Regions from separate parts of the Pontibacillus sp. HN14 genome, predicted to be linked through region 1. Evidence: riboswitches for the same ligand, from Rfam matches in the RefSeq annotation. Region 1 holds a riboswitch; each other region holds the start of a gene.
What was found. Region 1 has a riboswitch for S-adenosylmethionine ahead of LQ226_RS00350 (amino acid permease). Riboswitches for the same ligand answer to the same signal wherever they lie in the genome.
Positions count from the first base shown of each region.

Region 2: linked by a shared signal. The riboswitch ahead of LQ226_RS19800 (methionine ABC transporter ATP-binding protein) and the one ahead of LQ226_RS00350 (amino acid permease) in region 1 are both predicted to bind S-adenosylmethionine.
Region 3: linked by a shared signal. The riboswitch ahead of LQ226_RS05295 (O-acetylhomoserine aminocarboxypropyltransferase/cysteine synthase family protein) and the one ahead of LQ226_RS00350 (amino acid permease) in region 1 are both predicted to bind S-adenosylmethionine.
Region 4: linked by a shared signal. The riboswitch ahead of LQ226_RS15690 (methionine ABC transporter ATP-binding protein) and the one ahead of LQ226_RS00350 (amino acid permease) in region 1 are both predicted to bind S-adenosylmethionine.

Region 1 covers NZ_JAJOLR010000001.1:71,402-77,379, forward strand. The annotation lists gene LQ226_RS00330 (DUF2268 domain-containing putative Zn-dependent protease) at 15-1,028, shown strand; gene LQ226_RS00335 (YfhE family protein) at 1,105-1,266, opposite strand; gene LQ226_RS00340 (hypothetical protein) at 1,495-1,908, opposite strand; gene LQ226_RS00345 (helix-turn-helix transcriptional regulator) at 1,898-2,110, opposite strand; SAM riboswitch class I at 2,347-2,451, shown strand; gene LQ226_RS00350 (amino acid permease) at 2,559-3,941, shown strand; gene mmuM (homocysteine S-methyltransferase) at 3,907-4,860, shown strand; gene LQ226_RS00360 (phosphatidylserine decarboxylase) at 4,987-5,781, shown strand; gene LQ226_RS00365 (DUF2200 domain-containing protein) at 5,825-5,978, shown strand, end outside.
Region 2 covers NZ_JAJOLR010000010.1:37,074-43,051, forward strand. The annotation lists gene LQ226_RS19785 (ABC transporter ATP-binding protein) at 1-297, opposite strand, end outside; gene rlmD (23S rRNA (uracil(1939)-C(5))-methyltransferase RlmD) at 554-2,053, shown strand; gene LQ226_RS19795 (ferritin family protein) at 2,184-2,699, shown strand; SAM riboswitch class I at 2,786-2,891, shown strand; gene LQ226_RS19800 (methionine ABC transporter ATP-binding protein) at 3,007-4,050, shown strand; gene LQ226_RS19805 (methionine ABC transporter permease) at 4,010-4,672, shown strand; gene LQ226_RS19810 (MetQ/NlpA family ABC transporter substrate-binding protein) at 4,690-5,514, shown strand; gene LQ226_RS19815 (YfcC family protein) at 5,946-5,978, shown strand, end outside.
Region 3 covers NZ_JAJOLR010000001.1:1,026,488-1,032,465, reverse strand. The annotation lists gene LQ226_RS05310 (hypothetical protein) at 1-48, opposite strand, end outside; gene LQ226_RS05305 (class I SAM-dependent methyltransferase) at 326-1,129, opposite strand; gene LQ226_RS05300 (homoserine dehydrogenase) at 1,278-2,261, opposite strand; gene LQ226_RS05295 (O-acetylhomoserine aminocarboxypropyltransferase/cysteine synthase family protein) at 2,304-3,986, opposite strand; SAM riboswitch class I at 4,100-4,209, opposite strand; gene LQ226_RS05290 (HAD family hydrolase) at 4,419-5,546, shown strand; gene LQ226_RS05285 (hypothetical protein) at 5,723-5,978, shown strand, end outside.
Region 4 covers NZ_JAJOLR010000005.1:147,289-153,266, reverse strand. The annotation lists gene LQ226_RS15720 (arsenate reductase family protein) at 1-142, shown strand, start outside; gene gcvH (glycine cleavage system protein GcvH) at 216-599, shown strand; gene LQ226_RS15710 (DUF2553 family protein) at 658-831, shown strand; gene LQ226_RS15705 (ribonuclease M5) at 1,010-1,369, shown strand; gene LQ226_RS15700 (thioredoxin family protein) at 1,384-1,695, shown strand; gene LQ226_RS15695 (TlpA disulfide reductase family protein) at 1,803-2,213, opposite strand; SAM riboswitch class I at 2,297-2,403, shown strand; SAM riboswitch class I at 2,628-2,733, shown strand; gene LQ226_RS15690 (methionine ABC transporter ATP-binding protein) at 2,856-3,887, shown strand; gene LQ226_RS15685 (methionine ABC transporter permease) at 3,877-4,545, shown strand; gene LQ226_RS15680 (MetQ/NlpA family ABC transporter substrate-binding protein) at 4,562-5,410, shown strand; gene LQ226_RS15675 (carboxymuconolactone decarboxylase family protein) at 5,498-5,854, shown strand.

The DNA.
Region 1 (5,978 bases):
ATGAGGCGAACGAGATGAACCGTATCGTGTTAATCATTTTATTGGGGCTCCTCGTTCTGGCTGGTTGTCAGGGAGAAGAGACGCAAAAGGTGACTTCTCCTACAACACCAGAAGCACCTGAGGATGAGGGGCACGTAAAGGAAACAGAAGGGTACACACTGAAACATACCGAGCCGACTTACATAACGATAAGAGATCAAGAGTTTGAGGTTGTGCCTGCTTTTGATTCAACGCTTGATTATATTGAGTTTATGGAAGAGAACCCATTAGAGAGTAAAACAGAAGCTTACGCGTCAAAGGTCGTTAACCCTTTTCGTCAAGAGGAGTTTGGTGATACACGGGGAGGGGACGTGCGACCTCCGAAGAATATTGATGCACTCAGGAAGTCAGTGCAAAAGTTGGACTCGAGTTATGAAGAGATCGTCCATTACATTGAAGAATCTTTAGAGAAGTCTGTGGAACGCTTTCAACTCGATCGTCCTACAAAGATCTATGTGTTCCCCTTTAATCCCGATCAGCTTTCTCTTATAGATGAAATGGACGGTGTCTTAGCTCATACTACGGATGCACTGGTTTGGTTCGAGATCGATCCTGAACATTATACAGAGGAAGCCCTCTCTTACACAATGGCCCATGAATACCATCATCTAGCCTATTACGAAATGCATCCAGAAAGACCAGTTGATTTGGTCGAGGAAGCCCTTGTAGAAGGGGAAGCCGATGCCTTTGCAGAAGGGATTTACCCCGAAGCTGAGTTTCCTTGGACGAGAGAATTGACGAAAGAAGAAGAGACGGAAGTCATAAACTGGGTGAACGAAAGAAGGTATACCTATGAAGGTGAGGATTTAGTAGAGTTCAGAGACGGCAATGAGAGGATTCCAAAATGGGCGAATTATAAAATAGGCCTTATGATCATTCAGGATTTTATAAAGAATAACCCCGATGTAACGGTAGAAGAGTGGACCAAAATGGGACCAGAAGAAATCCTAAAGGGAAGTCGTTTTGCTGATGATTTTGATGGAGTGTAAGGTGCTATATAGAAATGATAGATAACAAGAATAAAAGCAGCCTGATCACAGGCTGCTTTTTCTCATGTAATCCCCTTTACGGTAACTGAGGGTTACTATTTTTTGCTTCTTGTAATTTTGGTTTGCGGTACCCGCCAGCGATGTCGGCTTTCTTAAATTCTTTAGAATAGATTACTTCTTTCGCCGCTGATGTATCGTTCTCTCCTCCGACAGGCTGGTATTGTGATCTCTTATACATTGATCTCATCCTTTCTGTTGGAATTCGTTGTACATTTATAGCCTTCCCGCTGAATTTTTGGTTGAAACATCTCTTTAATCATTTCTTTTATATGCTGGTCCATAATTTCAAGAAATACTTCACGATCGCCTTTACAAATCTAAATGGGGTTAGGACCAAACCGGGTAACACAGAGACTTCGTTGTCATTTGATCTCGTTTCTTCTTCACCGATTACGTAAGCCCTCCCTTACATTTTGAGTTCGTAAAATCGTTTCACAATAGGACGAATGATGATTCGTACCATCAATAAAGAAAAGAGAAGCGTTTGCCCAATTGTTGAAGCATCGAGGGAGACAGAAAGGACAAAGGCAACTGCAATCATGCCATCCATAATCCAATTAACCGCCTCACCAGACTTAGCATTAATCAGGATATTCCGCTCATCATTCTTCTCAATCTCACTACGCTTTTCACCACTTGCTGTTGTTGTATCTTTTCTGCTTCGTATGTACATTTCAATGGAGAGGCCCGCTAATGCAAAGCCTAGTCCCGCTACTCCAAAAGGAAGGTCGTCATTCACGATTCCTGTGATAAAGGTACCGATCCCGATTCCTGCTAATACAATCGTTAGAATTAAATTCCGTACATGCTTAGTGTTCATTTTCATCATCCTCTTCAAATATAAATAGATCTTCAATGTGAACATTTAAGACTCTGGCAATCTTGTAGGCCAGAAGAACAGATGGATTATATCGCCCCTTTTCTAATGAAATGATGGTTCTTGACGAGACAGAAACGATGTCTGCTAATTCTTGTTGGGTAATGTTCGCCTCTTTTCGAAGGCTTCTAATATGGTTTTTCAAAAAGTGATCACCTACATAGGATGTGAAGTTTATTTCATGTGAAGCTAACTTCATATTACAACTAGTGGTATTTACAGTCAATAAAAGAAAATAAAGGATTTAAAAAGATTTCCATCTTTATGCACTTCATTGAGTCGACTTTAAAAATATTAATAAAGACGTAAATGCAAAAAGATCAGGAAAATTACAACTATATTGACAATTAAATCAAAGACTAGTAGAGTAATAAAAAAATATTCTTATCCAGAGAGGTGGAGGGACTGGCCCTTTGAAGCCTCAGCAACAGGTCGAAGATGACACTGTGCTAATTCCAGCGGGTGAACCATCCTGATCGATAAGAGCTTTCGTTATTGTCAGTTAAACGCACTCGCATGAGAGTGCGTTTTTTGTATGTTCACCCTACTAAAGTTAGGGGGAATGAAAATTGGAACATCAGTTTAAACGGGAAATGAAAACAAGGCATTTGGTTATGCTCTCCCTTGGGGGTGTAATTGGAACAGGGTTGTTCCTAAGTTCTGGCTATACGATTCACCAAGCTGGGCCCCTTGGAACGATTCTCGCTTATGGTATTGGAGCTCTTGTAGTGTATTTGGTTATGCTCTGCCTCGGGGAGCTATCGGTTCAAAATCCGGAGACGGGCGCCTTTCATACATATGCCCACAACTACATAGGACCAGGAACCGGGTTTACCGTTGCTTGGCTGTACTGGCTGACCTGGACTGTTGCATTAGGCTCTGAGTTTACAGCAGCTGGCTTATTAATGCAGCGGTGGTTTCCGGATGTTAGCGTCTGGATATGGAGTGCTTTTTTTGCTGCTTTAATTTTCAGTTTGAATGCTTTTAGCGTGAAGTTTTTTGCAGAGGCTGAGTTTTGGTTCTCTTCTGTAAAAGTTGTAGCCATTGTTCTGTTTATCCTTATTGGATTTGGAGCGATGTTTGGGTGGGTCACGGTGACGAATAGCGAACCCACTTCTGTGTTATCAAACTTTACAAGTCAGGGGCTCTTTCCTAACGGGGTGACCGCCATATTGATGACCATGCTAGCGGTAAACTTTGCCTTTTCCGGAACAGAATTAATTGGAATTGCAGCAGGAGAAACGGTTAATCCGTCCAAAACGATTCCGCTAGCGATCCGCACAACACTTGTCCGTTTAATTCTCTTTTTTATCGGGACGATCGTTGTCCTCTCGGCGCTGCTACCAACGGATGTGGCTGGTGTGGTAGAAAGTCCGTTTGTTGCGGTTCTTGACCGGATCGGCATCCCGTATGCAGCGGATGTGATGAATTTCGTGATCTTAACAGCAATATTATCCGCTGCGAACTCAGGGCTCTACGCATCTGCGCGCATGCTTTGGTCACTTGCGGATAAAGAAACAATCTCGCCTGTCTTTGCTAAGTTATCAAGTAGGGGAGTACCTCTGATCGCGATGACCTTTAGTATGATCGGCGGGGGCCTTGCGTTGTTGTCTAGTGTGATTGCGCCGGACACGGTGTATATTGTTCTGGTATCGATATCAGGCCTGGCTGTTGTAGTGGTGTGGATGAGTATCAGCGCCTCGCATTTCCAGTTCAGAAGAGCGTATCGAAAAGCAGGGCATAAAGAAACTGACTTAGCCTACAAAGCGCCATTTTATCCAGTAGTTCCGATTGCGGCATTTACTCTGTGCTTGGCTTCATGTGTAGGGATTGCCTTTGATCCGACGCAGCGAATTGCCCTTTACTGTGGCATCCCGTTTATTGCCTTATGCTATGGAAGTTATTATGTGAACCAATTTATGAAGAAAAGGAGAATAAATCATGTCAAAACCTCTCAATCGATTAAATCCCATTGAATCCTTATTAAGCCGTCAGGATGTCCTAGTGCTCGATGGAGCCTTGGCGACGGAATTAGAACGGTACGGCTGTGACTTGGATGATCCATTGTGGTCGGCTCGTGTATTGCTCGAACAGCCTGAGGCGATTAAGCAAGTACACGCTGATTATTACCGTGCAGGTGCGGATTGTTCCATTACGGCAAGCTACCAGGCAACGGTGGACGGCTTCGGGGGAAGAGGTTTCACAAAAGAGGAAGCCCTGTCGCTGATTCGAAAAACGGTTACGCTGGCTACAGAAGCCCGCGATAAAGTACTAGAAGAAGACCCCGACCGGGAGAGACCGCTCGTAGCAGCGTCTGTTGGTCCATACGGTGCCTATCTTGCGGATGGTTCAGAGTACGTCGGACAGTATAGCATTACTGATGAGGAACTGTATGCTTTTCATAAACCGCGTATGGAAGCTCTTATCGAAGCGGGTGCAGACCTCTTAGCGATCGAGACCATCCCTTCGTTTCGGGAAGCCCGTATTCTTGCTTCGATTTTAAAAGAAACCCCTGAGGTCTATGCTTGGCTGTCCTTCACGCTTACAGATGGAAGAACGATCAGCGACGGCACGTTACTTAAAGATGTCGCCAATGAATTTGAAGGAAATAGTCAATTAGCAGCAATCGGCGTGAATTGCGCTCCGCTAGAAGTTGTCACAGATGCAGTGGAGAACCTGCATAACTATACTACAAAGCCGATTATCGTCTACCCAAACTCGGGTGAGAGCTATGACCCTGATACGAAAACCTGGCATGGTTCAGAGAGTTGCGAGAGCTTCCCCGCACAATCTGAGGCATGGTATAAAGCAGGGGCCCGGGTGATCGGAGGCTGCTGCCGAACGACCCCTGAGCATGTGAAAGAGCTCTCTTTGAAATGGAAGAATAAAGCCTGATCTTAAACCCTGGGCCCAAACATGTGCCCGGGGTTTTTGAATGAGGGAGCCCCCTCCTTTTATCAAGAAACGTTTTAGGGAAGTCTATCTATAAAAGAAGAACGGGTTCTAGGAAAGAGGGATCGTATGAAAAAACAGGTGTACCGTGGTTTGATAGGCCTATTGAACAACCCTTTGATTGGTCGTGGATTGCAGAGAATCAGTCAATCTTCATTGAGCAGATGGCTCATTCCAACCTACGTAAAGCTGTTTCATATAATAGAAGACGAGGCTTACAAGGAGCGGAAAGCCTATACCTCTTTAGAAGATTTCTTTATACGGGAATTAAAAGATGGAGCCAGGCCAATCCACAGTGATGAGAACGTATTAGTCAGTCCGGTCGATGCTCGGGTGGAGCGATTTGGGCGGATGAATAAAAGTCATATCGAGGTGAAAGGTCTTTCTTACTCTATAGAAGATTTATTGAGCGATGAAGAGATGAGTACGCGCTACAAGGATGGTTTATTTATCGTTCTCTACCTAAGCCCGTCAGATTATCATCGCATTCACTCACCAGCCGATGCCGTTGTGACAAAGCAGCATGAGCTTGGAGGAAAGTCCTCACCGGTAAACAAACTAGGCCTAACCTTAGGAGAGTCACCTCTATCGACAAACTATAGGATCGTATCCGATTTAAAGCAGAAAGATGGAACTCGTTTTGCGGTTGTGAAAGTAGGAGCAATGTGGATCAACACCATCGAATTAACCCACCCCGGCTCCCAAGTTGAAAAAGGGGAAGAGATCGGGTATTTCTCCTTTGGATCAACGGTAGTTCTTTTATTCGAGAAGGCTCAAGTCGATCTTCATCCTGAATTGGAGGAGAAATCTTTGATTAGAGTTGGAGAACCTGTAGTGGTGAAGAAGTCTTCTTCAAAAGAATGAGCATCATGATATAATAAAAGACAAACAAAAAAGGAGGAAGATGATGGCTCCACATAAAGTTTATAAAATGAGTGTCGCAAATGTATATCCCCATTATGTAAAGAAAGCGGAAAAGAAGGGGCGTACGAAGGAAGAAGTGGATGAAATTATCCGTTGGTTAACAGGGTACAGTCAGGAAGAGCTGGCGCAAATTTTGG
Region 2 (5,978 bases), on a different contig from region 1:
CATGTTCTCGAGTCCTGACATGAGATTGTACATTTCAGGATTTTCAACGACAGCCCCGATGTTTGAAAGAGCTTTGTTTCGCTCTGTCTTCATGTTCGCTCCGTTTACGATAATTTCTCCTTTGTCAGCGTGGAGAAGACTGACAAGCATACGAATCGTTGTTGTCTTCCCGGCTCCATTTGGCCCAAGGAATCCATAGATTTTCCCTTTATCGAGTTCGAAGGAAAGGTCATCAATAATCGTTTTTTTCTTAAACGACTTTGATAGATTTTTAACTATAAGTGGTTTAGATGACAAACAATCAGCCCCTTTTTATTTTCCTGTCTTCCTTTACGGTTGTGGTAAATAAAAGGTTTCAAACCAATTTAAGGAACACAACTCCAACCGTACCATAAACTTACATTTTGTGGAATGAAAATTGGTAGATCAAGAGGAAACAGTGGCTCGGAATGGAGGTTATATCCAAGGGGACTGGAGTTCTCACTCGTTTTACTGTTTGCTCCCTGTAGTATATAATGGAGTGTCAAAGAAGAAGAAAAGTTGGGAAGTGCCTATGAATAAACGAAAGAATAACGGATACAAGAAGTCTGGGAATAAACCTAGAAACAAACCCAATAGATCTGAGAAGCCGTACGGTAAACATTCACAAGGAAGTCGTGGAGACAGCAAGTCAAAAGGAAAGCGCAATGCGCCTGATAAGCGTAAGCGTGGCGGCGGGAAAGCTGTAACAGCTGAAGTCACCTGTTCTGGCCTGACTGCTGAGGGGAAAGGGATTGCTCAGTGGGAAGGGAAAGAGCTTGAAGTCCCGCATCTCTTACCTGGAGAGAAGGCTGAAGTCCTTGTTTCGAAACAGGGCCCCTATGTAAATGCGGAAGTGAAGCGGGTCGTTACCCCGGCAAAAGAACGGGTGGAGCCACCTTGTCCGTATTACTATCAGTGCGGAGGCTGTCAGCTTCAGCATATGACCAATAACGCACAAGACCGTTTCAAGCAGAGAACGATTGATAAGCTAATGAAGCCATTTGGCAAGCCCCAACCGATTCTGACGATGGACCACCCGTATGATTATCGAAACAAGAGCCATACAACATTTGGTCTGAATCAAAATCGTCAGGTCATTGGCGGACTGTATGCCCAGAACAGCCATGAGATCATTCCGATGGACCGTTGTCTCATTCATGATCCGAAAGCTGATGAGATTGTGAACACGATTAAAGACTATCTCAAGAATTCAAAAATGCAGCCTTACAATGAAGACACTGGACAAGGGTTTCTGCGTCACGTGCTCATTAAGGTCGGTAAGGTCAGCGGAGAGATTATGGTCGTACTCGTTACTGCGTCGTCTGAGTTTAAAGGGAAGAACAATTTCGTGAAAGCTTTACGTAAAGCTCACCCTGAAATCACAACCCTTCTGATGAACGTGAACAATAAGAAAACGTCTATGGTTCTTGGTGATCAGGAGAAGGTTCTGTTTGGTAAAGGGACGATTACAGATACGCTTGGTGGAATGGAGTTTGAGATCTCGGCGAAGTCGTTCTATCAAATTAATCCGGTTCAGACGGAGAAATTGTATGGAAAAGCCATTGAAATGGCTGAACTTAAAGGGAATGAAACCGTGATTGATGCCTATTGCGGAATTGGTACAATCGGTCTTATTGCCAGTCAGAAAGCTGGAAACGTTATTGGCGTTGAACTGAACAAAGACGCTGTCCGTGACGCGATTCGTAACTCGAAGCGTAATGGTGTGAAGAATGCCAGGTTCTATCAGGGCGACGCTGGTGAATTTATGGTAAACATGGCTTCAAAAGGTGAGAAAGCCGATGTTGTCATCATGGACCCGCCACGAAGCGGTAGTGACGAAGCGTTCTTATCAAGTGTCGTGAAGCTAAAGCCCAAACGCGTCGTGTATGTATCGTGTAACCCAGAAACACAAGCTCGTGATCTGAAATACTTGGTGAAGAACGGGTATCAGGTGGATGGCATTCAGCCAGTCGACATGTTCCCACAAACGTACCACGTAGAATCAGTTGTGAAATTAGTACGGAAAGATTAAACAGGAAACCGATTAGGGTTTCCTGTTTTTTTATGCCTACAATTCCTCTATAGCCGTTTTGTCTTTTAAGCATGTTCTATGATGCTCTTCATACACTAAATTATGAATCTGTGTATAAAGGGGGAGAGGTATGAGTTATACCGTTCCAGGAGGGCAGCCGCAGGGGAAGTCAGGCTTTGTGACGAGCAAGATCAGAGAAGCGATGGTTGCAGAATTAACGGCCATCAATGAGTATGCTTCTCATATTGCGAACTCAAAAATGGAAAAGGTGAATAGGGTCTGGAGAATGATCATGTTAGATGAGAAAAAGCACTACGGCATGTTTCTAACGCTTTTGCGGAAATATGACCCGATGCAATATGAAGCGTATCTCTATTATCAGAATCACCCCATGAAAGGCGATGGACCAATTCAGCCTTATACACCCGATTATAATGATCAGATGATCTTGAATCTTGTTAGAAATGATATTAAAGGTGAGCTCGAAGCAGCCATTCTTTATGATGACTATGCTTCTAAGATTCCTTATGCTGATGTGAAGCAAGTCTTTCAGGTTATTAGCCGGGATGAGAAATATCATGTCGAGCATTTAACCCAACTGTTACTTCATTATGATCCCGATCCTTATAATGGATTGAAGGAATAATTTTTTGATGGAAAGTTCAGAATATTATTTACAAAAGTAGATACATGCGTTAAAGTGATAAAGTATAACTGAATAGACGATTTCAATTCTTATCAAGAGTGACCGAGGGATAGGCCCGTTGACGTCACAGCAACCTTCCTAATGGAGTGGTGCTAAATCCGGCAGAATGAAGAACATTCTGGGAGATAAGAGTTTTGCAGGTCTTACATTAGCGAAACTCTCTTCCAAATGGAAAAGAGTTTTTTTATTTTTACAAGACTTATCTAGGGCAATGAATAAACAACAGTTAAGAAATGGGGGGAGATCGATGATTTCAATACAGCAGTTGAGTAAAACGTATGAATCGAAAGAAGGTACCGTTGTAGGGGTAGACAATGTATCGCTACATATCAATCAAGGAGAAGTGTTTGGGATTGTTGGATATAGCGGAGCTGGAAAAAGTACGCTCTTGCGTTGCCTGAATATCCTAGAGCGTCCAACAAGTGGCACGGTGACGATAGATGGAATCGATCTCATGTCTCTATCATCTAAAGAACTAAGGAAAGCACGTCAATCAATTGGAATGATCTTTCAGGGATTTCACCTTGCAATGGCCAAAACCGTAGCAGAAAATGTAGGGTTTGCCTTAAAGGCGGCTGGGGTGGGGCGTGTTGAGCGTCAGCAACGAGCGGAGGAGCTGCTCGAGCTTGTTGGTTTATCTGATAAAGCCAACCAATATCCAGCACAGCTGAGCGGAGGTCAAAAGCAGCGGGTGAGTATTGCTAGAGCTCTTGCGAATAATCCGAAAGTGCTACTGTGTGATGAAGCGACTTCAGCTCTTGATCCAAATACAACCCAGTCCATTCTTCAGCTTCTGAAGAAGATTAATCGGGAACTAGGACTCACCATTGTATTGATTACGCACGAAATGGAAGTTGTGAAAGAAATCTGCGACCGATGTGCCGTTATGGAAGAGGGCAGGGTCGTTGAAGAAGGAAACACCTACGATATCTTTGCTCATCCAAAGAATGAGCTGACCGAGCGGTTTATCAAGACCGTCATCGACTTTACGATTCCTGAGGCCCTTCTTAAGAAGAGTCAGGGGACGATTGTGTTATTGAAATTCACGGGAGAGCTAGCTGGTGAAGCGATCGTATCTGATCTGCTGCAGGAACATAGGATTCGAGGGAATATCCTTCACGGAAAGATTGACTATATTCAGGAGAAACCGCTTGGCACCTTCGTCATGGAATTAAAAGGAGACGACCAGGAAGTGAGCCTGGCCCTCGCAAGTTTACGAGAAACATTAGGTGAAGTGGAGGTGATAGAGAATGATCGATCAACTGATTACACTATGGCCAGAGCTGAGTAAGTCTTTCGTTGATACATTAATCATGGTAGGCATTGGATTAGTCGTCTCATTTATCGTTGGATTACCACTCGGGTTACTCTTATTTGTAACGGATCGAGATTTGTTCCTTCAGAATAAATGGGTGAAGAGTATAACTGGTGTCATCGTTAACCTTGTTCGTTCGGTTCCGTTTATTATTCTATTAGTCTTTTTGTTTCCGTTTACCGATCTCTTATTAGGAACAACGACAGGGCCAGTCGCAGCTTCTGTTTCATTATCAGTAGCCGCAATTCCGTTCTATGCACGAATCGTGGAGTCGTCCGCTAGAGATATAGACCGAGGTGTGATTGAAGCCGCCATCTCTTGTGGAGCGTCCCCGTGGTTAATTATTAAAGACATCATCTTCCCTGAGATTAAATCAGGGCTGATCAGCGGGTTAACGATTACCGCAATCAGTCTCGTTGGCTATTCAGCCATGGCCGGAACGATTGGAGGCGGTGGTATCGGGGATTTAGCGATCCGATATGGATATTATCGTTATGACAACTTCGTTATGTTTACGACGGTTATTCTCTTAATTGTCATGGTTCAGGTTATTCAATACGTGGGAGATTTCACAGCAAAATCAGTCAAAAAGAGCTAATAAAGGAGAAGATTCTAATGAAAAAATTATTCGCACTAGGTATAGCCCTATTAACCCTTACCGTGTTAGCAGCTTGCGGAGAAGACGAAGGTGCAGACGCTTCTGGGAAAGAGACGATTCAATTCGGAGCAACCTCAGGTCCATACAGTGATATGGTCACAAAAGCGATCGCTCCCCTTCTAGAGGAAAAAGGATATGAAGTGAAAAACAAGGAATTTACAGACTATGTACAGCCTAATAAAGCATTAGCAAGCGGCGATCTTGATGCAAACCTCTTTCAACACGGGATTTATTTAGAATCCTTTGCAAAAGAACATGATCTAGATTTATCTGAAGTGATCATTGTTCCTACAGCCCCGATGGGGATTTACTCCAATAAATATGAAGACATCGAGAGTATTGAAAAGGGAAGCTCCATGGCCCTTCCCAATGATCCGACCAATTTAGCCCGTGCCTTAATCATTTTAGAAGATGAAGGGTTAGTGAAGATCAAGGAAGACGTAGACCCTCTTCGCGCTTCGTTAAGGGATATTAAAGAGAATCCGAAAGAGCTAGAATTTGTTGAAGTAGAAGCGGCTCAGCTTCCGCGACTTGTGGATAGTGAAGACTTATCCCTTGTTCCAGGGAACTACGCTCTTGCAGCGGACATGGATCTATTAAATGCGTTAGCGCTTGAGGACATGCCGGATCAGTATCGTAACCGGGTAGCGGTGAAAACAGAAGACTTAGATTCTCAGTTTGTGAAAGATATTAAAGAAGTGATTGAGTCGGATGAGTTTGAGGAGATTATTGATGAGGAGTTTCAAGGGTTTGGTAAGCCGCAATGGATGAAAGAACAGTAAGGGGTGGAAGACTACTTTCCGGATGGAGAGTAGTCTTTTTTGTGCAATCTATTAATGTTAATTCGGCCGTTACGTTTAATGAGTGGTTGGGGTGGCTGGGGAACGACTCGCTTTCCGCGGGCGAGCTGTCGAGCCTCCTCGCTCACTTCGTTCCCTCCGGGGTCTCGTCGACCTCTTTCTCCCGCAGGAGTCTCCCCGTTCCCCAGCCACCCCTGGCTATTATTTTTGTGAACGGCCTAGTAGCTTAAAGCTTACGGAAGTTATCTTAATAATTCTTTGAACAGCTAAGAGACGTGGGAGGATTTATTCTACTTAACATTTATTAAAATTTTGCAAATATTCAATATTATTAATATAATATACAGTATCTTCCTTATATGTACCGCGTTGTAAGAGGGAGGATGAATATTTATATGGAGGGATGTTTTGGCATGAGTTCACCAGAGAGGGGTTTGGAGAGTCAA
Region 3 (5,978 bases), 960 kb from region 1:
AAGGACAACGGCGAAAAGGATGAGTGCCCACAACCATTTTGTGTGCATACATTTAGACTCCAATCATTTGATTCGGTATATTTTGCTCTTTAAGAGCAGCCCGTGTAGCTTATTTATTCATATGAAGTTATGCATCATTTTAAACCGCCATCCTCCCCTGTTTTTATAAGGGAGAGTGAAGCGTAAGTTCAACCTTAGAGAATAGTAAGGAATGAGTCAAGGTTAACGCTATTCTTGGTACATTTTTGTTAGTTTGCACTTCTTATCATAGACAAATCAAGTGCGTCTCATACCAGGTGAAGGCTAGCTCAGAAGTTATTAGAAATTAAGGTTTCCTTGCAAGTAGTATAGGTTGATAATAACCTGTCTCTTTAGCGCTCTTCCAATTGATATTATAGAAGCCGGCTTCTTCTAATAAAGCGGTCAATTCATCTTGTAAGATTGCACGATAATCTGTTGAAAACTGTTTTGTATGCCAGGTGTCTTGCGTTTTATTCATAATAAAGTGGTGGAGGGTATACGTGCGTCCGTCCTCTTTCCAATCCCACAGTTGGAAGACAATTCGATTCCCTTCATTAAGAGACTTAGGAGGAGTAGAGGCAGGCTTTTCTTTTAACAGTTCGTCATAGTTTCTCATTGTAATAACGAGCCATCCCCCTGTCTTCACTTTCTGATAGAATTGTGAAGCTGCCAAACGTAAATCCTCTTCATTTAAGAGATGGGGTAGCGAATTGTCCGCTGAGAGGAGAATGTCAAAGGTACCCTTAATATCTTGATTTAAACGTCGGAAATCAGATATCCCAAAAGAGATAGACGCGTCTCGAGTGAAGGCCTCTTGTTTTGCCCGCTCCACTGCTGCTCTACTAATGTCCGTTGCGGTAACATTATAACCGGAGAGGGCAAGACCAATCGACTGAGTACCGATCCCACACGAACAATCTAATAAGGATGTATCTTTACGATCTTTGATAATCAGTGATGTAAGAAGTTTGCTTAAGGTTTCTCCCTGGTATTGAATGGCTTCATCCCAATCCTTAAAAATCATATGGTAATGTTCTGCTAGTTGATTGTAAAAATCTTCAGCGGATGGGTTCACTGTGCTCACTCCTACTATAAGTTCTTTTGCCATACTCTTTATAGCTTCCACTTAAATTGTAGCATAGTAAAAAGGGGAGTAAATCTATATAGGTTGTTCAGTCATTTTAATAGGCATAAATAAAGGCTTAAAGCATTCCTGCTCTAAGCCTTTTTTGAGTATCTTTCTTAGATATATAGATTTATAGAAGCTGATGCGTTTTTCGGTTCGTTTTCTGGAAGATATGCACAAGGTCCTCGAGCATTCCGCTTGCAGTTGTGGAGGCTCCAGCACCAGGGCCTGCCAATGTGAGCGGTCCAGCCAAGTCGGTATGAATGACCACGCCATTTTGCTCATGGTCAATGGCATAAAGGGGATGATGATGGGTAAGGGCGATAGGCTGAATGGAAGCACGAACATCACCGTCTTTCCATTCAATGGTCGCAATATGCTTTATTTTCTTACCCATGAATGAGGCTTCTTCTATATGATCAGAGCGGATAACATCGATCCCTTCTACAAATACCTCATTCCAGTTTGGCTGTTTGCCATAAATGAGCTCACTGACAATCATAAGTTTATAAAAAGCATCGCGCCCATTTATGTCGTTTGATGGATCGGCCTCTGCGTACCCTTTGTCCTTTGCTTCTTGCAGAGCCTGGTCAAAGGATACCTTGTTTTCTTTCATCCTCGTTAAGATGAAATTTGACGTCCCATTTAGAATCCCTTCAAACCGTTCTACACGATTGACCTGGAGCAGTTGGGAGAGTGTACGAATAATTGGCGTCCCTGCAACTGTGGTAGATTCATATCCTAAGGAAACATCGCATTTTTCTGCTAACTTCTTTAAAGTCTTTCCATGTTTAGCAAACATTTGTTTATTTGCCGTTATTACATGTTTACCACTCTCTATTGCTTTCTTACAGTAACTAAACGCGGGCTCTTCTCCAACGATCGCATCGATCACAACATCAATATCTTGAAGAAAAAGCTCGTTGAAATCTGTTGTAACTAAACTAGAGTGAGGAAACTCCCGTTTTTTAGTTGGATTTTTAACAAGAATACTAGCAATTTCAACAGGTTCTCCTTCTAAAAGATTCTGCAGCCTTTCCTGATGCGATTGAATGGTTTCGGCAAATCCCTTTCCAACTGTTCCGTAGCCGAGCAATCCAACTCGAATTGTCATGATGTACCTCCTTTACTATGCTTTGTTTGATCTGGGAGGATCTTAGGCTTTAACAGGCTCTTCTATATAATTAGGTATACGAACACCGATGGCATCTCTGTATAAATTTTCAGTGCTTAGTAACGTAAGGTTTTGTTCTCTTAGGTAAGTGAGCTGCTCTTCCGTTAATGTCCCTTTGCGATAAGCTACAAGCTTTGTAATGGGACTAATTTGAACCTGACCTTCTTGTTTCTCGGTTACATAGACAATATCAGCTTCAGTACCTGGCCCATCAGTTAGTTTAAACCCAAGACGTGATAGCTTCGAAGATTCATCTTTTGAATTCGGATTCCCTAAAAAGACGATTTTTTTAGGTCGGACGGCTGTTTCATCACGGTATAAACTTGATTGTAAGTAGGAAGAGGCCCCGGATGCTTGAGGGTCCTGGCTTGAGACTCCTGTTGCTTTATAAATCGCTTGTTCTAAATCTTCAATTAGATCCTTCGTTGATTCAATTCCAACTGATAGGCGTATTAAATCTTCTGTAACACCGGTTTTCACTAAATTCTCGTTATTCAATTGCTGATGTGTAGTTGAAGCAGGATGAATGATAAGTGATTTTGCATCTCCTACATTGGCTACATGGGACCACAACTTGATGTGATCAATAGCGCGTTTTCCTTCTTCAAGTCCTCCTTTTATCCCGAATACAACCATCGAGCCTGCGCCCTGATTTAAGTACTTCTGAGCAAGTGAATGGGATGGGTGTGATGGAAGGCCAGGGTAAGAAACCCAACTCACACCAGGATGATTCTCAAGGTAAAGAGCAATTTCTTTTGCATTTTGAACATGACGCTCTATCCGTAAATGTAAGGTTTCTAGTCCTTGTAATAGATGAAAGGCATTGTGTGGACTTAAGCATGCTCCGATATCTCGTAATAATTGAACCCTTAATTTTACCGCGAAGCCTGCTGGACCAACATCTGACCCATATCTAAGTCCATGATAACTTTCATCCGGTTCAGTAAAGCCGGGGAACAATTCATGATTCCAGTCGAAACGTCCTCCATCTACAACTACTCCTCCAATGGATGTTCCATGACCTCCAATCCATTTCGTCGCAGAGTGAACGACAATGTCTGCTCCAAAAGATAAAGGCTTACAAAGGATCGGTGTTGCAAAGGTACTATCCACGATAAGGGGGATGTGATAGTCGTGAGCGATGTCGGCCACTGATTCGATATCTAGTACATGTAAACTTGGGTTTCCAATCACTTCTGCAAAGATGGCTTTTGTTTTTGAAGTAATCGCATCTCGAAATTGCTCTGGGTCTGTACTGTCAACAAAGGTGACATTGATTCCGTATTTCGGGAGAGTGACGGCAAATAAATTGTAAGTACCACCGTATAGGTTCGTGGAGGCAACGATTTCATCACCAGCGCTTGCGATGTTTAAGATAGCAAGGGTGATCGCAGACATACCAGATGAAGTAGCAACGGCTGCTACGCCGTCCTCTAGAAGTGCAACCCTTTGTTCAAATACATCTACTGTTGGATTGCCAAGACGAGTGTAGATGTTTCCGGGTTCTGCAAGGGAAAATAGATTTTTGGCATGTTCTGTGTCGTTAAAGACATAAGAGGTGGTTTGGTAAATGGGAACCGCACGTGAACCTGTCGCTTTATCAGGATGCTGGCCACCGTGTAAACTTACTGTTTCGTTTTCAAATAGATGAGATTTTTGAGTCATAACAATTCCTCCTTGTTTAAGTAAAAGTCTAGGAAAAATTGCCATACAGGTGAGGGGAAGAAGAGGGCATATAAAAACCCTCTTCATAAGAAGAGGGTGTATGTACATTCCTCATCTTATCTTCCAGATCCACAGACCTGTAGGATGTAGCACCACTCAAGCAATATGCTTGAAGGTTGCCGGGCTTCGCAGGGCCTAGTCCCTCCGCCACTCTAGATAAGATATTCGCTTTGTTTTTTAAGCTATGAGCTTGATATGGATTATAGAACAAATCTAAATAAAGGTCAATAAAAATTCGGAACATTTGATTTCTTCTGTTTTTATCCTTTCCTGAACATGAGTCTGCCCTAAAGGGAACAATAGCTTAGTCTGTTCTTTTATGCTTTCCCTTGCTACAATAGGACATAATTCTAAATAGAGTAGGTGAGCCAATTGGGAAAAACGATTTTATTTGATGTAGATGGGGTTTTGTTAAGTGAACATCGATATTTTGATGCTTCGGCATTAACCGTGTGGGAACTTATACATAGTGAGAATTATTTGGGTCTTCAATCAGACCGTTTTCATACAGACGTAACCGAAAGTGAAGTAGGCGATTTGCGCGCAGAAGTTTTCCAGGAAGATGAGGTATTGTACTTAATTAAATCAAAAGGAATCAATGCAAACTGGGACATGGTCTATTTAACATTTTCCTTTCAACTGATTCGTTTGTTAGCTCAGCTAAATGAAGTGAAACCGAAGTACGTTGAGAAAGTGTTCCAAGATATGACGCTTGACCGGCAAGCACTTCAAGAAATTGGGGGAGAGTTGTATAAGGCTGGTATAGAACCAGATTATAAAACATTTGTCCCAGTTATGAAAGATGTTGAAGCGATGCGAGGTGAGTTGCTTACCCATTTAAACCAAATCGCATATGAAATGACAGGTATTGAGACGATGGCTTTCACAAGAAACAGTGCTCTTTGGGAGTTAGGAAGAGAAACCTTCCAGGAATGGTATGTGGGTGAGGACCTAACAGAGAAATCAATCGGAAGGCCACCGTATCAACAAGGGAAAGGTGGATTTGTCCATATTGAAACGCCTCTTGCGACTATGGAGGAATTGGATAACCTGTTTACGAAATTAAAAGATGATGGGTATACGCTCGGAATTGGTACAGGTCGTCCAGCACTAGAAACGGTAGAACCACTTGAAAACTTAGGCATTCTCTCTTACTTTGACCGGAATCGCATGGCTACTGCTTCTGACGTCCTGGAAGCGGAAAAGAAATACGGTGACAAAGCTCCACTCGCGAAGCCGAATCCATTCACCTATATGTTTGCCTGGTTAGGACGGTCGAGTATAGAAGAGGCGCTTGACTATTCATTTACTGAAGAAGAGAAAGATTCAGTGATTATTGTAGGAGATTCCCTCGCAGACGGTCTTGCAGCCCAAAGTCTTGGTTGTCATTTCGTCGCTGTTCTGACAGGATTATCAGGTCAAAAAGCAAGAAAAGAGTTTGAGCAAAATGATCAACACACCATTATAGATAACATTAAAGACCTTCACAAAGTCCTTTAAGATTGGTCTAGAGATCAACTCTTTAGCCCGGTAGAGAATGAACGCGTGCCAGACACCCTTTACTTATTTAACTTAGTAAAGGGTGTCTTTTTTAGTTTATAGATCAACTAGGGGCATGGCCGATTTTAGTTATAGGGAGTGGATGTTGACCATAGGATAGTAGAGGAGGGGATTTGATGGTAGAACTTTTCTTTTGGGCATTGGCAAGCTTTATTATTGTCATGGTGAGTGGAGCATTTGGAATGAGGGAATTGTTTGTCCGTGAACGCTGGTGGTGGCCTTCTGTCACTCTATTATGTGTGGCCCTAATACTTGGAGGGCTATCGGGGTTGATGAGTCTTTTCACTTCACAACTCATAGAATTAGACAAGCCTGCAGTTAGTTTATATTATGCGATACGCACCATATGTATATTAAGTAGTCTAAGTCTCG
Region 4 (5,978 bases), on a different contig from region 1:
ACTTCAAGATGCGACTGAAGCCGATATGAGATCTTGGCTAGCATATGATGGTATGTTGATCAAGCGGCCCATAGTTACAGATGGAAATCAAGTAACAGTTGGGTTTAAAGAAGAAACGTTTGAAAATACTTGGAAGTCTTGATGAAGTAAAACATCTGGCTCTTTGAGCCATGTTTAATACATTTAAAATGTAAAAGTAAAATGGAGGGTTATGAATGAGCGTACCAAAAGAGTTGTATTATTCAGAAGAACACGAATGGGTGAAAGTAGAAGGAGACAAAGTACGTATTGGTATTACAGACCATGCACAATCAGAACTAGGTGATATCGTATTCGTTGAACTACCTGAAGTAGGAGATACAATTGAAGCAGATGAACCTTTTGGTAGCGTTGAATCTGTAAAAACCGTTTCCGAACTTTATGCGCCGATCTCTGGTAAAGTTGTAGGCATCAATGGTGAGCTTGACGATAGTCCTGAGTTTGTAAACGAAGCGCCATATGATAAAGCTTGGATGGTTATTGTAGAACCATCTGACCAGTCGCAAATTGAGAAATTAATGTCAGCTGATAAATATCAAGAAATGATTGCTGAAGACTAATATTGGCATCATACTATCCTCAATCGTAGGACACCTTAAGCACAAGGGGTGAACTAAGATGGAGAATAATCGTCAGTCTTCCGCACCACGAACTCGGTCTGCAACAGTACCGGGAGCGAAGGTTACGAACACCACTAAGCACAAGCAACAGAAGCAATCGTGGAGAGGGACAAGTGATCCTTCTCGCGTTGATAAGTATGTAGATTGTGATGAAGAAAACGGTTGGTGTTAAGGGAAATGGCAGTGGGGCTCCACTGCCATTTCTTTATCTATATGTTCATCATCAGGAATTTTATTTATATCAATAGCGGCCTATTTTTTATTATTTTTGCGGTGAAGTGAGAATTTATAATCCAAATCACATATAGTAATAAGAAACACTTACGTTGGAAAAAAGACAGGTGGTTGCGATGAACGAAATCAGTGCACTTGAAAAAGTGATTATCGTAGAGGGCAAAACTGATAAACAGCAGATTCAAAAAGTAATTAATGAAGATGTTGAGATTATATGCACAAATGGAACATTAGGGGTAGAGCGGCTAGAACAGCTTATTTTGGACTATGACCTGGATCATAAAGACGTCTTTATACTAGTTGATGAAGACCATTCAGGTCACAAGTTACGAAAGCAACTCTCTTTCGAACTTCCTCATGCTGAGCATATTTATATAGATCGTTCATTTAGAGAAGTGGCTGCTACTCCAGAAGCAGAGTTAGCTTCAGCTTTAGTAAGCAGAAGTATATCGGTTGATCCTATTTTTTTAACATAGTTAGGTGGTTTTCTTTGCAAACAGTATCTGACCAACCTTTAAACCAGTTCACTCAAAGTGAAAATGATGTTGATTTTCTTTTTATTCATAGCCCCTTTTGTGGGACTTGTCATTTGGCAAGAAAGATGTTGGAGACAGTAGAGGCGATAAAAGAAGTCCCTCTCAGTGAATTGAATGCAGCCGTTCACCCAGATTTTATGTGGGAATACCAAATAGAAAGTGTCCCATGTCTTTTAATACTTCGCAAAGGAACGACGCTCGAGAAATTGTATGCATTTCACTCAGTGCCTTATCTCTATGAAAAAATGAATTATTATCAGCTATAATAAGAGGCTGTCCAATAGGACAGCCTCTTCTGTATGTCTGCAGTTATTGGCGAAAGATGATTTCCCGAGAAATAATTAGGCGAATCGTGTCTGTAGCTTCTGTAGAACTACAGTAATGTACCAATGGTTTTCATGACTTCCATTACGTCTGCTTTATCTCCAAAGGTTGCTTCAATCATCCCTTGCTGATTAATAACTACAGTTGTAGGGACGCCTGTACATCCGTAAAGGTCATAAATTTCACGTCCTCGATCAATCAAGGTAGGTTGAGACAGAAATTTATTAGCAAACGCAATACCTTCTTCAGCGTTTCTTTCTCTTCCGGTTACATTAATCGTCATCATTTTGACTTCATTTCGATTTAAGGACTGATAAAAGTGTTCTTTCTTTGGAAGGTCTCTTGAACAGTCTGGACACCACGAAGTAAAAAAAGTTAGAACGATTACTTTACCTAAATCTTGTTCCAACTCATATTGACTACCATCTGTAGCTGGAAGTGTGAAGTGAGGTGCTCTCATGTTGCTTGCCTCCTTAACCTATAAATATTGACTCATTAACTACCACCATGCTAACATATATCCTAACTTTATATCGATTTCAGATCTTATCTGGAGAGGTGGAGGGACTGGCCCTTTGAAACCCGGCAACCATCCTGTTTTTTAGGAACGGTGCTAATTCCTGCGAAGCGAAAGCTTTGGGTGATAAGAGAGTTGACGTGATTTGCGTTTCCCTCTCTTTGGGAAACGTTTTTTTATATTTATGTAGTAGAAAGTGATTATTGTGTAGGTTGACGCTCGCGTAAAGAGTTTAGTGGGTAAATTCTGAATGAAACGAATTGAGTGAAAGTTTTATATTGACTGAATGTTAAAGCGCATGCTAGAATTCTTTCTAGACTTAAAAGAGTTAAAGCGTTAATTGAATAAAGGATTTTACTCTTATCACGAGAGGTGGAGGGACTGGCCCTTTGAAGCCCGGCAACCATCAAACTTTGTTTGAAAGGTGCCAAATCCTGCTAAGCATAGCTTAGACAGATGAGAGGACGAATCGGTTTAGATAAACCTTTCTGTCCTCGTGTGGGATAGGAAGGTTTTTTTATTAGGGACCCATATTTGAAGAGGGTAGGGTCTGGGCGTTATTGCTTTTGAAAAGGAGGAACAACCGTGATCTCAATCAAGAATTTACAGAAAGTTTTCAAATCTGGTACAAACCAAGTTCAAGCGGTTGATGATGTGAATTTGAACATCGAAAAAGGAGAAATTTACGGAGTAATCGGATATAGCGGTGCTGGTAAAAGTACTTTTATTCGCTTGCTTAACCGACTAGAGGATCCAACAAGCGGTGAGATTGTAATAGACGGGGAAGACATAGCCAACCTTAGAGCAGGACAGTTACGGAAAGCAAGGCAGGAAATTGGAATGGTATTTCAGCACTTTAACCTTCTTTGGTCTCGCACTGTCAGAGAGAATATTGCTTTTCCTTTAGAAATAGCAGGTACACCAAAACAGGAGCGTCAAGAGCGTGTAGATGAGTTGATTAAACTCGTCGGTTTAACAGGAAGAGAAGATGCTTATCCTTCACAACTAAGCGGGGGTCAAAAGCAACGTGTCGGTATTGCCAGGGCGCTGGCTAACAGGCCAAAAGTTCTCTTATGTGATGAAGCAACCTCTGCCTTAGATCCTGAGACAACGGATCAAATCTTAGATCTGTTAGTAAACATTAACGAACAGTTAGATTTAACGATTATCCTCATTACTCATGAAATGCACGTTATTCGTAAAATTTCACATAGGGTCGCGGTCATGGAAGAAGGAAAGGTTGTGGAAGAAGGGGATGTATTAGACGTCTTCCTTCATCCTAAAGAGAAAGTTACGAAACGCTTCGTAGAGCAAATAATGGGTGACCAGGAGCAAGATGACACCATGGAAACGATGCTAGCTGAGTATCAAACTGGGCAAGTCGTTCGTTTGCACTTTGTGGGTGAGAAAACCAATCAGGCTCTCATTAGTGAAGTATCGAGGGAGTTTCCTTCCGTAAGCTTTAATATCTTGCAAGGGAAGATCACTCAGACTAAAAAGGGTGCTTATGGAACTCTGTTTGTTCACATCGATGGAACAGATGAAGATATCAAGAAAGCCATCCAGTATATATCAGAAACGTCTGTCGAAGTTGAGGTGAATCATAATGTTTCATGAGTTATTTCCAAACGCTAATATAGAAGATCTTGTCACTGCTACGAAAGAAACCTTATATATGACTGCTCTCTCAGTAGTAGGGACCTTTATATTAGGACTGCTACTTGGTCTTCTGCTTTACTTAACATCAAAGCAGAACATATGGGCAAATAAACCATTGAACTTTATCGTCGCTACGATTGTAAACGTGTTTCGAGCGATTCCGTTCATTATATTAATTTTACTCTTATTCCCTTTCACTGAGTTTTTAATTGGGACAATTAGAGGGCCGAATGCGGCGCTTCCAGCTTTAATTATTGGTGCAGCTCCTTTCTACGGTCGTCTCGTAGAAATAGCTCTTAAAGAAGTAGATAAGGGAGTGATCGAAGCTGCTAAATCGATGGGAGCTAAGACATCGACGATTATATTTAAAGTGTTGCTTCCGGAATCGATGCCAGCCCTTGTTTCGGGGATTACGGTAACATCTATTAATTTAATTAGCTATTCAGCCATGGCCGGAGTTATTGGAGCCGGTGGCCTTGGAGACCTGGCTTACCTTAAAGGGTTCCAGCGCTGGGATTTCGATGTTGTCTTCTTAGCAACGATATTAATTGTCATTATTGTATTCCTATTCCAATTTGTTGGAGATTTTATATCAAATAAATTAGATAAACGATAAAAAGGAGAGAAAAAGAATGAAGAAGTTTTTAACGTTATTCCTTAGTGCTTTATTTATTTTCGCACTTGCAGCTTGTGGATCAGCTGAAGAGGACTCAAGTAGCAATGGCTCAGAAGATTCTGGCTCAGAAGATTTGGAAAAAGTGGTTATTGGTGCTTCAAGTACACCGCACGCAGAAATCTTAGAGAAAGCTAAGCCGATTTTAAAAGATAAGGGAATTGACCTTCAGATCGATACCTATACGGAATATATCCTTCCGAATAAAGATTTGGCTAGTGGGGCAATTGATGCGAACTATTTCCAACACACGCCTTATTTAAAAGAACAGAAAGAAGAATTTGACTACGATTTCACAAGCCTTGGACCTGTTCACAATGAACCAATGGGCGTATATTCAAAGAACATTACGGATATAGATGAGATTCCAGAAGGCACTGAAGTGATTATGCGTCGTTCTGAATCTGAGCATGGTCGTATTCTTTCATTATTCGAAAAGCAGGGTCTAATTACGTTGAAGGAAGGCGTAGAGAAGAAATCAGCTAAAATTGATGATATTGCAGAAAACCCTAAAAATCTGAAATTCAGTCCCGATGTTGATGCCGGTCTTCTACCGCAGAACTATGAGAGAGAAGAAGATGCACTTGTAGCCATTAATACAAACTATGCAATCGAAGCAGGTTTAAACCCGACTGAAGATTCCTTGTTTATTGAAGGGGACGACTCCCCATACGCGAACCTTCTTGTGACTAGAACAGAAAACAAAGATAGTGAAGCTTTACAAACTGTTTTAGAAGTTCTTCAATCAGAAGAAATTCGTACATTCATTAAAGAAGAATATAATGGAGCTATTGTACCTGTGAAATAATTAAAACCATCTACTCCCTCCTTGGATAGAATGTAAACTCATCGCTCATAATAGTGGTAGTTACTTTTATCCTGGGAGGGATTTTTTATGGAACAACATCAAGCACAGAACTCAACGGAAAAAGCGTTACTTACGTACAAGCATGGTATGGGATTATTCCAAAAAGAAATGCCAGACTTGGCTCATCATTTTAGTGAATTTTCGGAGGCTTGCTTTAAAGAAGGCAAGATCTCAAAAAAAGATAAACAATTGATGGCTTTAGCTATTGCAGTTGTAGCTCAAGATGAATATTGCATGATCTATCATTCTAAGGGTTGTCTTGATAATGGAGCCACAAAAGAAGAGATGATGGAAGCGTGCGGTGTGGCAGCAGCTTTTGGAGGAGGAGCAGCTTTAAGTCAAGCTGTAACTCTGGTAAATGAGAGTATTCAGGAACTGCATTAATATCTGAAAATTGCATAAATGAGAGTAAGTAAGAGCAATTTCGATGTATTTTAGGGTACGAAAAGGTATCGCTTTTAGGTTTTGTAAATTGTCAAACCACCCTTTAAATCGCGTTTATATGGAC